DNA from 3 places in the Exiguobacterium artemiae 7-3 genome. Region 1 is predicted to be linked to each of the others. Evidence: riboswitches for the same ligand, from Rfam matches in the RefSeq annotation. Region 1 holds a riboswitch; each other region holds the start of a gene.
The links. A riboswitch is a leader RNA that binds a small molecule or an ion and turns the genes downstream of it on or off. The one in region 1 is predicted to bind S-adenosylmethionine.

Region 1 (2,268 bases):
ACCTCCAGTATCCGCCGTTTCGCGGCCATGATTTCCTCAAACAGGCCGTTGCCGATTTTTATCAGACGGAGTTCGGCGTGACGATTGATCCCGCTTCTGAGGTCGCCATTCTGCTCGGCAGTAAAGCCGGTATCGTCGCTTTACCGCAAACCATCGTCAATCCCGGCGAAGGTGTCATCGTTCCGGATCCCGGCTATCCGGATTACTTATCCGGTGCAGCACTTGCCGGTGCTTACCCGATCACGTTACCGCTCCTTGCGGAAAATGCTTTTTTACCTGACTACACGTTACTCGATACGACGGATGTCGAACGGGCCCGGATGCTGTTCCTCAACTATCCGAGTAACCCGACCGGTGCGACGGCGACGGCGGAAGCCTTTGAGCAGACCGTTGCCTTCGCTGACGCAAACGATATTTGTGTCGTCCATGATTTGGCGTACGGCGGAATCAGCTTTGACGGTCCGACTAGAAGTTTCCTCCAGACAGAAGGGGCGAAAGACGTCGGAATTGAACTGTTTTCGTTATCGAAACGCTTTAACATGTCCGGTTTCCGGATTGCCTTTGCGATTGGTAATCCGTCCGTCATCTCAAGTATCGAGACGTACCAGGAACATTTATACGTCAGTGCCTTCACACCGATTCAGCACGCAGCGACCGTTGCTCTCTCCAGTGATCAAACATGCGTCCGTGAACTCAGTGCTCTGTACGAAGCCCGTCGTGATGCCTTGTTCGGTAAGTTACAGGAGATTGGTTGGGAAGGACCGGTTCCGGGTGGTTCATTCTTCGTCTGGTTACCCGTCCCGTCTGGTTTTACCTCACAAAGCTTTACCGACCATTTGCTTGACGAGGCCCATGTCGCCGTCACACCGGGACATTTCTTCGGGGAATACGGCGAAGGCTATGTCCGGATCAGCCTGATTGCTGATGCCGATCGATTGGTCGAAGCTGCCGAACGGATTGGTCAGCTCAATCTGTTTCAGCAAGCCGTTGCGGAATAATTCTGAAAAAACGTTTGACAAATGGGAATGATTTCCGTTACAGTAAGTCCCAACAGCATAATTACTTATCGAGAGCGACCGAGGGATTAGGCCCAACGACGTCCGGCAACCACCTTTAAGGAACGGTGCCACATCCTACAGAATGTTTCATTCTGAGAGATAAGTTACGAAATCTTACACTTCGTCGCTTTTTTCTGGTTGCTCTTAACTGGAAAAAAGCGATTTTTTTGTATAGGGAGGAAACGACAGATGATTGAATTTAAAGGCATCACCAAACGGTTCGTTCGTGACCGGACACCGATTTTCGCATTACGCGATGTCAACTTAACGATTCAGCAAGGTGAAATCTTTGGCATCATCGGTGAGTCCGGTGCCGGAAAAAGTACGTTACTCCGGTTGATTAATGGACTGGAGACGCCGACACAAGGAACGGTCAAAGTATCGGGCATCAACCTGTCCGACCTCTCAAAAGGCAGCTTACGCGAACTACGACTGAAGATCGGGATGATCTTTCAACACTTTCAACTGATTCAATCGCGGAACGTTTCCGACAACATTGCGTTCGCCTTAAAAGCAGCCGGCGTTAAACGCAGTGATTTCCCAAGCCGGATCAAAGAACTCGTCGCCCTGGTCGGACTTGAAGGATTCGAGACGAACTTTCCGAGCCAGCTCAGCGGTGGTCAAAAGCAACGGGTCGGGATTGCCCGCGCCCTTGCCAATAATCCGAGTGTCCTGTTGTGTGATGAAGCAACGTCAGCTCTTGATCCGGTCACGACACTGCAAATCCTGGAACTGCTGAAAGACTTGAATGAACGACTCGGCCTGACAATCATCCTCATCACCCACGAGATTGATGTCGTCAAACAAATCTGCCACCGCGTTGCCGTCATGGCGCAAGGCGAAGTCGTCGAAGTCGCAAGTACATACGACTTATTCAGTCAGCCGACCCATGATGTCACAAAACATTATGTCGATACGGCACTTCAAATTGAATTACCGGAACGCATCTTACGGACGACACCCGGTAAAATCATTCGCCTGCAATTCACGGGTGAGAAGACCGGCGAAAGTACGTTATCGGAAGCGATCAAACAGTTTGATATCTCCGTCAGTATTCTCCACGGCAAGGTCGATTATATCCAAAACGTCGCCTTCGGAGTCCTGATCGTCAGCTTGACTGGTCCGACGCTTCACGTGAATAAGGCCCTGACATGGCTTGAAGAACAACTCCACACACTTGAGGTGATCCAGGATGTGGCTTGAACGAATC
Region 2 (2,268 bases), 290 kb from region 1:
ATCGAAATTTCTGCCATCCCCATCAATCCTTCAGACATCGACAGGACGAAGCCGCTTAAGCCGAAGCTTCCGTCAATCATACCGATGATTCCCGTCAAAACGGTTCCGCCGACTAAGACGAGGATGACGTTGACACCAAACAAGGCGAGGACGATGACAGACAGATACGGAATCAATTTATAAAACTCAAACGCTTTTGCTTCGACGACGTCTCCTGTACCTGAGACGAAAGCCAAGATGATGACCGTCAGGATTGCTGCCGGCAAGACGATCATGAAGTTGGTTCGGAATTTATCGCGCATGTTGGTTTTTTGCGTCCGTACCGCTGCAATCGTTGTATCGGAAATGAACGACAAGTTATCGCCGAACATTGCACCACCGACGACAGCTGCTGCGGCAATTGCGACATTGACACCGGTTGCTTCATGGATTCCGAGAGCAATCGGTGCAAGTGCTGCGATCGTACCGGTGGAAGTACCCATCGCCATCGAGATGAAGGCGGCGATGATGAACAGCCCGCTCATCAAGAGGGACGGGGGTAAAAATGTTAATGATGCATTGACGGTCGCTTCAATTGCGCCGATTGCATCTGCCGTTCCAGAAAAGGCACCGGCGAGTAGGAAGATAAAGACCATAATCATGATGTCCGGATTTCCGGCCCCCGTCGCAATCCGTTCCACGGTTTGATTGATGCTGCCCTTTGTTGTGACCGCCGCAAAAATCAAGGCAATCAAAGCAGCAATCAGAATCGGGAATTTGTAAAAATCATTGTAAAAAATTCCGGCACCGATAAAAAGAACTAAAAAGACAAGCAACGGTAGAAGTGCCCATTTGTTCGGTGTAATCGTCTCGTTCATAAAATCACTCCTTTTCTACGTGTACAAAAAAAGACTCCTTCGCAAGAAAGAAGGAGGTCTTTACTGAAAAAGACGCTCTTCTTATCTCTCAAGCCTCAGCTTGCTGGATTTGGCACAGTACGATTTAATCGTCCGCTGCCGAAACATCATCGGGCCAGTCCCTCCGTCTCTCGCGATAAAAAGAAGTCATTTAATTGTCTGAAATACGTTTTCTACCGTAACGTATCTTTTAATGCATGTCAACACTACTTCACTGCAGTGCTTGTTTGAGTGTCGCCACATTTTCATTCATCAAGTCAAAATAGGAAGCCTTTTGCTGCTCTTTCGTGACGGACTCGAGGTTGTGAATCGTAATCGCTTCCGCTCCGATTTCCTGTTGGATGACACGGGCGACTTTCGGAGAAACCGTTTCTTCGAAAGCGATATACTTCAAGTCGTGTAACTTGGCTTCCTTGACGATCGCCGCCAGTTGCTTTTGCGAAGGCTCGTCCGACGGTGAGATACCGGCAATCGGTAATTGCGAGAAACCGTAGCGTTCTGCTAAATATCCGTAAGCCGCATGTGTGACGAGTAATTCTTTTTTCGATCCCTTATTAACGGCCTGTTGCAGGTTTTGATCAAGATCATCTGCCTGGGTATTGAAGGCGGTGAGATTTTTCTCGAACGCTGCTTTTTTATCAGGTACCTCTTTAGCGAGCGCCGTCGTAATCGATTGCGCCATCACTTTGGCATTGTTCGGATCGAGCCAGACATGAGGGTCAAATTTGCCGTGATCATGTCCTTCTTCCGCATGTTCGCCGGTATGTCCTTCATGCTCATGAAGCGTGGCATTCGCTTCCAGCAGGTCGATTCCTTTGCTGGTCTCGACGAAGCGGACATCGTTGCCTTTAAGACTGGCTTTGATTTTTTTCGAGTACGGCTCAAGCGTCGTCCCGGTTAAGAGGAACAGATCACCTTGTGCAATTTCCGTCAGTTGTTTAGACGTCGGTTCGTATGAATGCGGATCTGCCCCTGGAGGTACGATCATCTGGACGTCGATGTCCGTTCCGCCAATTTCCTTGGCGATGGCCGCAGTAGCGAACGTCGATGTATAGACGCGAAGCTTTTGATTGGTCGCACCTTGATCGGATTCGGAAGAACCGCAGGCGGCAAGGACAGCAGCACTGGCAAAGGCAACCGTGAAAGCAGAAATTAATTTTTTCATATGAATAAACCCTCCAAAAAATATTAAAACGTAATTATTCCGATTTGAACCTTTTCACTATAACGAATCCAAAACGAAGCGTCAAGTACCAGTCGGGGAAGACGTTCGGCTTCTAAATAAATCGGGTAGAAGACTAATAAGATCAGAAATCAAGAGCAAGCTTTGGAGGTGATGAGGTGAAACGGGAAACTGCTTGGCTGATGGGAG
Region 3 (2,268 bases), 190 kb from region 1:
CTGTTTCAACAGGCGTAATATGTGTTGCGTCGTCTGGGGATCGAGGGCGGATGTCGCCTCGTCACACAACAGGACCGACGGCTGGGTCGCGAGTGCCCGGGCGATTCCGACCCGTTGTTTCTGTCCGCCCGATAACTGATCCGGATAATGATCGGCCTTATCTGCCAAATCGACGAAGTCCAGTAGTTCGCTGACCCGCCGGTTGACTTCCTCTTTTTTGACACCTTTTAAGACAAGCGGTTTTGCGACATTCGCAAACACTGTATTCGAATCCAGCAGGTTGAAATGCTGAAAGATCATTCCGATATGTTGTTTTGCCTCCCGCAGCTGCTTCGCCGAGAGGGTTGTCAAATCTTGTCCATCGACCGTCACGCTGCCGGATGTCGGCCGTTCGAGCAGGTTGACGCATCGTAATAAGGAACTTTTCCCGGCTCCGCTGAAACCGATGACACCAAAGATTTCGCCTTTTCGGATTTCGAGATCCACTCCGTTCAACGCAGCGATCGATTGGTCATTTGTTTCATAGATTTTTTTTACATTTTTGAATGTAATCACCACTTTTTCCCCCTTCAAAATACAAAAAAGGTCTCTTCTTAAGAAACAAGAAGAGACCTGGATCCGCACAATGGCAGAATCCACTCGACTCATCTCTCAGACAATTGTCTGATGGAATTGGCACAGTGCTCATAATGAGTCTGTTGCCGAGGTTTCGTAGGGCCAGTCCCTCCACCTCTCTGGATAAGTGTTGCGGTATGAAATTCGTATGTGTGTTGTTGCCGGTTGAACTTATGTCGTAAAACTAATTTTTACACTACAGAAAGATCTTTTAAAGGTCAACCATATTTTCAAAAATAAACCATATGACCCATATCGATTGTTGTACCGGGACAAACCGGATCCTTGCATAAATTTTGATGCCATTAAAGAGAGTTTGACAATTCATTTCCGTCAATGCTATTATCTTCTCAATGATTAATCCGACAATTCCTATACGATATATCAAGAGTGGACGAGAGACCTGGCTCTAGGACTCCACGGCAACCTGCTACTGTGCAAGGTGCTCCGACCAGCAAAGCGGCTGCTTTGGATGATACACACGAGAAACTCGTTTGCGTCCAAAGCCAAACGGGTTTTTATTTTTGAAATGGAGGACGAGATGATGAGTATGGTTTATCCTGTTATACCGGGTGCAGAAGCCTTTTCCTTAGGACGCGGATCCGTCGGCATTTTGCTCTGTCATGGTTTTAACGCAACACCGCAAAGTGTTCGGGCTGTAGGAGAACAGTTCGCAGAACATGGCTTCTCCGTCTATGCGCCTCGCCTGCACGGTCACGGGACGGATGTACGGGAATTCGAAACGACGATGGCAGACGACTGGAAACAGAGCTTACGTGACGGCTTCGAACAATTGGCCGCACGGTGTGAATCAATCTTCATCGTCGGACAATCGATGGGCGCGACACTTGCCCTGTCGCTCGCCGCTGAAGGTCTCCCGGTCGCAGGAATCATCACCATCAACGCCGCCTTGGCTGTCCCTGCTTACGAAGCCTTGTCGTTCACCGATTGTCCGGTCTATCTTCCGGAAAGTGTCCCTGATATCAAACAATCGGCTTTTGAAATCATCTATGATCTTGTCCCCGCCGTCTGCGCTTCAGAACTGTTGCGACTCATCGATGAGACGCGACCACACTTAGCAACGATTCAAATTCCGACACTTATTTTATATTCTGCCGAGGATCACGTCGTCCCGCCAACCTGTTCGGATTATTTGTACCGGACGATTGGTGCAGCGGATAAACGCAGTTATTGTCTGCTTGACTCGTACCATGTTGCGACACTCGATTATGATCAAAAGACAATTGTTCGGGAAACCTTACGATTCGTCGAGCAGTTCAGCCAGTTGACACGGACCGGTTGATATAAAAAAAAGCGAACGATTCTTTGGCCTCACTGCCAGGAATCGTTCGCTTTTTCAAATCGGATATGCTCAATTCTGCTGTTGTTTTTTCCATTCCTGTAACGGTTTCGGTTTGCCCGGTACTTGATGACAATGGCGGCAACGTGGTTCATAGGATTCAGACGCCCCGACCAAAATGATTGGATCATTGTAGTTTGCGGGTTTCCCGTCAATCAATCGTTGTGTCCGCGATGCCGGATCTCCGCACGACAGACAAATCGCCTGTAATTTCGTCACGAATTCTGCACGTGCCAACAATTCGGGCATCTTGCCGAATGGCTCCGCCCGAAAGTCTTGATCGAGTCCTGCAC

Region 2: it holds a riboswitch for S-adenosylmethionine, as region 1 does, so the genes downstream of both, P402_RS0102195 (Na+/H+ antiporter NhaC family protein) here and P402_RS0103625 (methionine ABC transporter ATP-binding protein) in region 1, are expected to answer to the same signal.
Region 3: it holds a riboswitch for S-adenosylmethionine, as region 1 does, so the genes downstream of both, P402_RS0102760 (alpha/beta hydrolase) here and P402_RS0103625 (methionine ABC transporter ATP-binding protein) in region 1, are expected to answer to the same signal.

What each region holds. Positions count from the first base shown of each region.
Region 1 covers NZ_KK211190.1:526,223-528,490, reverse strand. Annotated here, with positions in the region: gene P402_RS0103630 (aminotransferase class I/II-fold pyridoxal phosphate-dependent enzyme) at 1-998, shown strand, start outside; SAM riboswitch class I at 1,061-1,164, shown strand; gene P402_RS0103625 (methionine ABC transporter ATP-binding protein) at 1,248-2,261, shown strand; gene P402_RS0103620 (methionine ABC transporter permease) at 2,251-2,268, shown strand, end outside.
Region 2 covers NZ_KK211190.1:240,331-242,598, forward strand. Annotated here, with positions in the region: gene P402_RS0102195 (Na+/H+ antiporter NhaC family protein) at 1-857, opposite strand, end outside; SAM riboswitch class I at 936-1,039, opposite strand; gene P402_RS0102200 (metal ABC transporter solute-binding protein, Zn/Mn family) at 1,108-2,061, opposite strand; gene P402_RS0102205 (alpha/beta hydrolase) at 2,238-2,268, shown strand, end outside.
Region 3 covers NZ_KK211190.1:332,877-335,144, reverse strand. Annotated here, with positions in the region: gene P402_RS0102765 (methionine ABC transporter ATP-binding protein) at 1-555, opposite strand, end outside; SAM riboswitch class I at 642-745, opposite strand; SAM riboswitch class I at 994-1,097, shown strand; gene P402_RS0102760 (alpha/beta hydrolase) at 1,160-1,918, shown strand; gene P402_RS0102755 (thymidine kinase) at 1,988-2,268, opposite strand, start outside.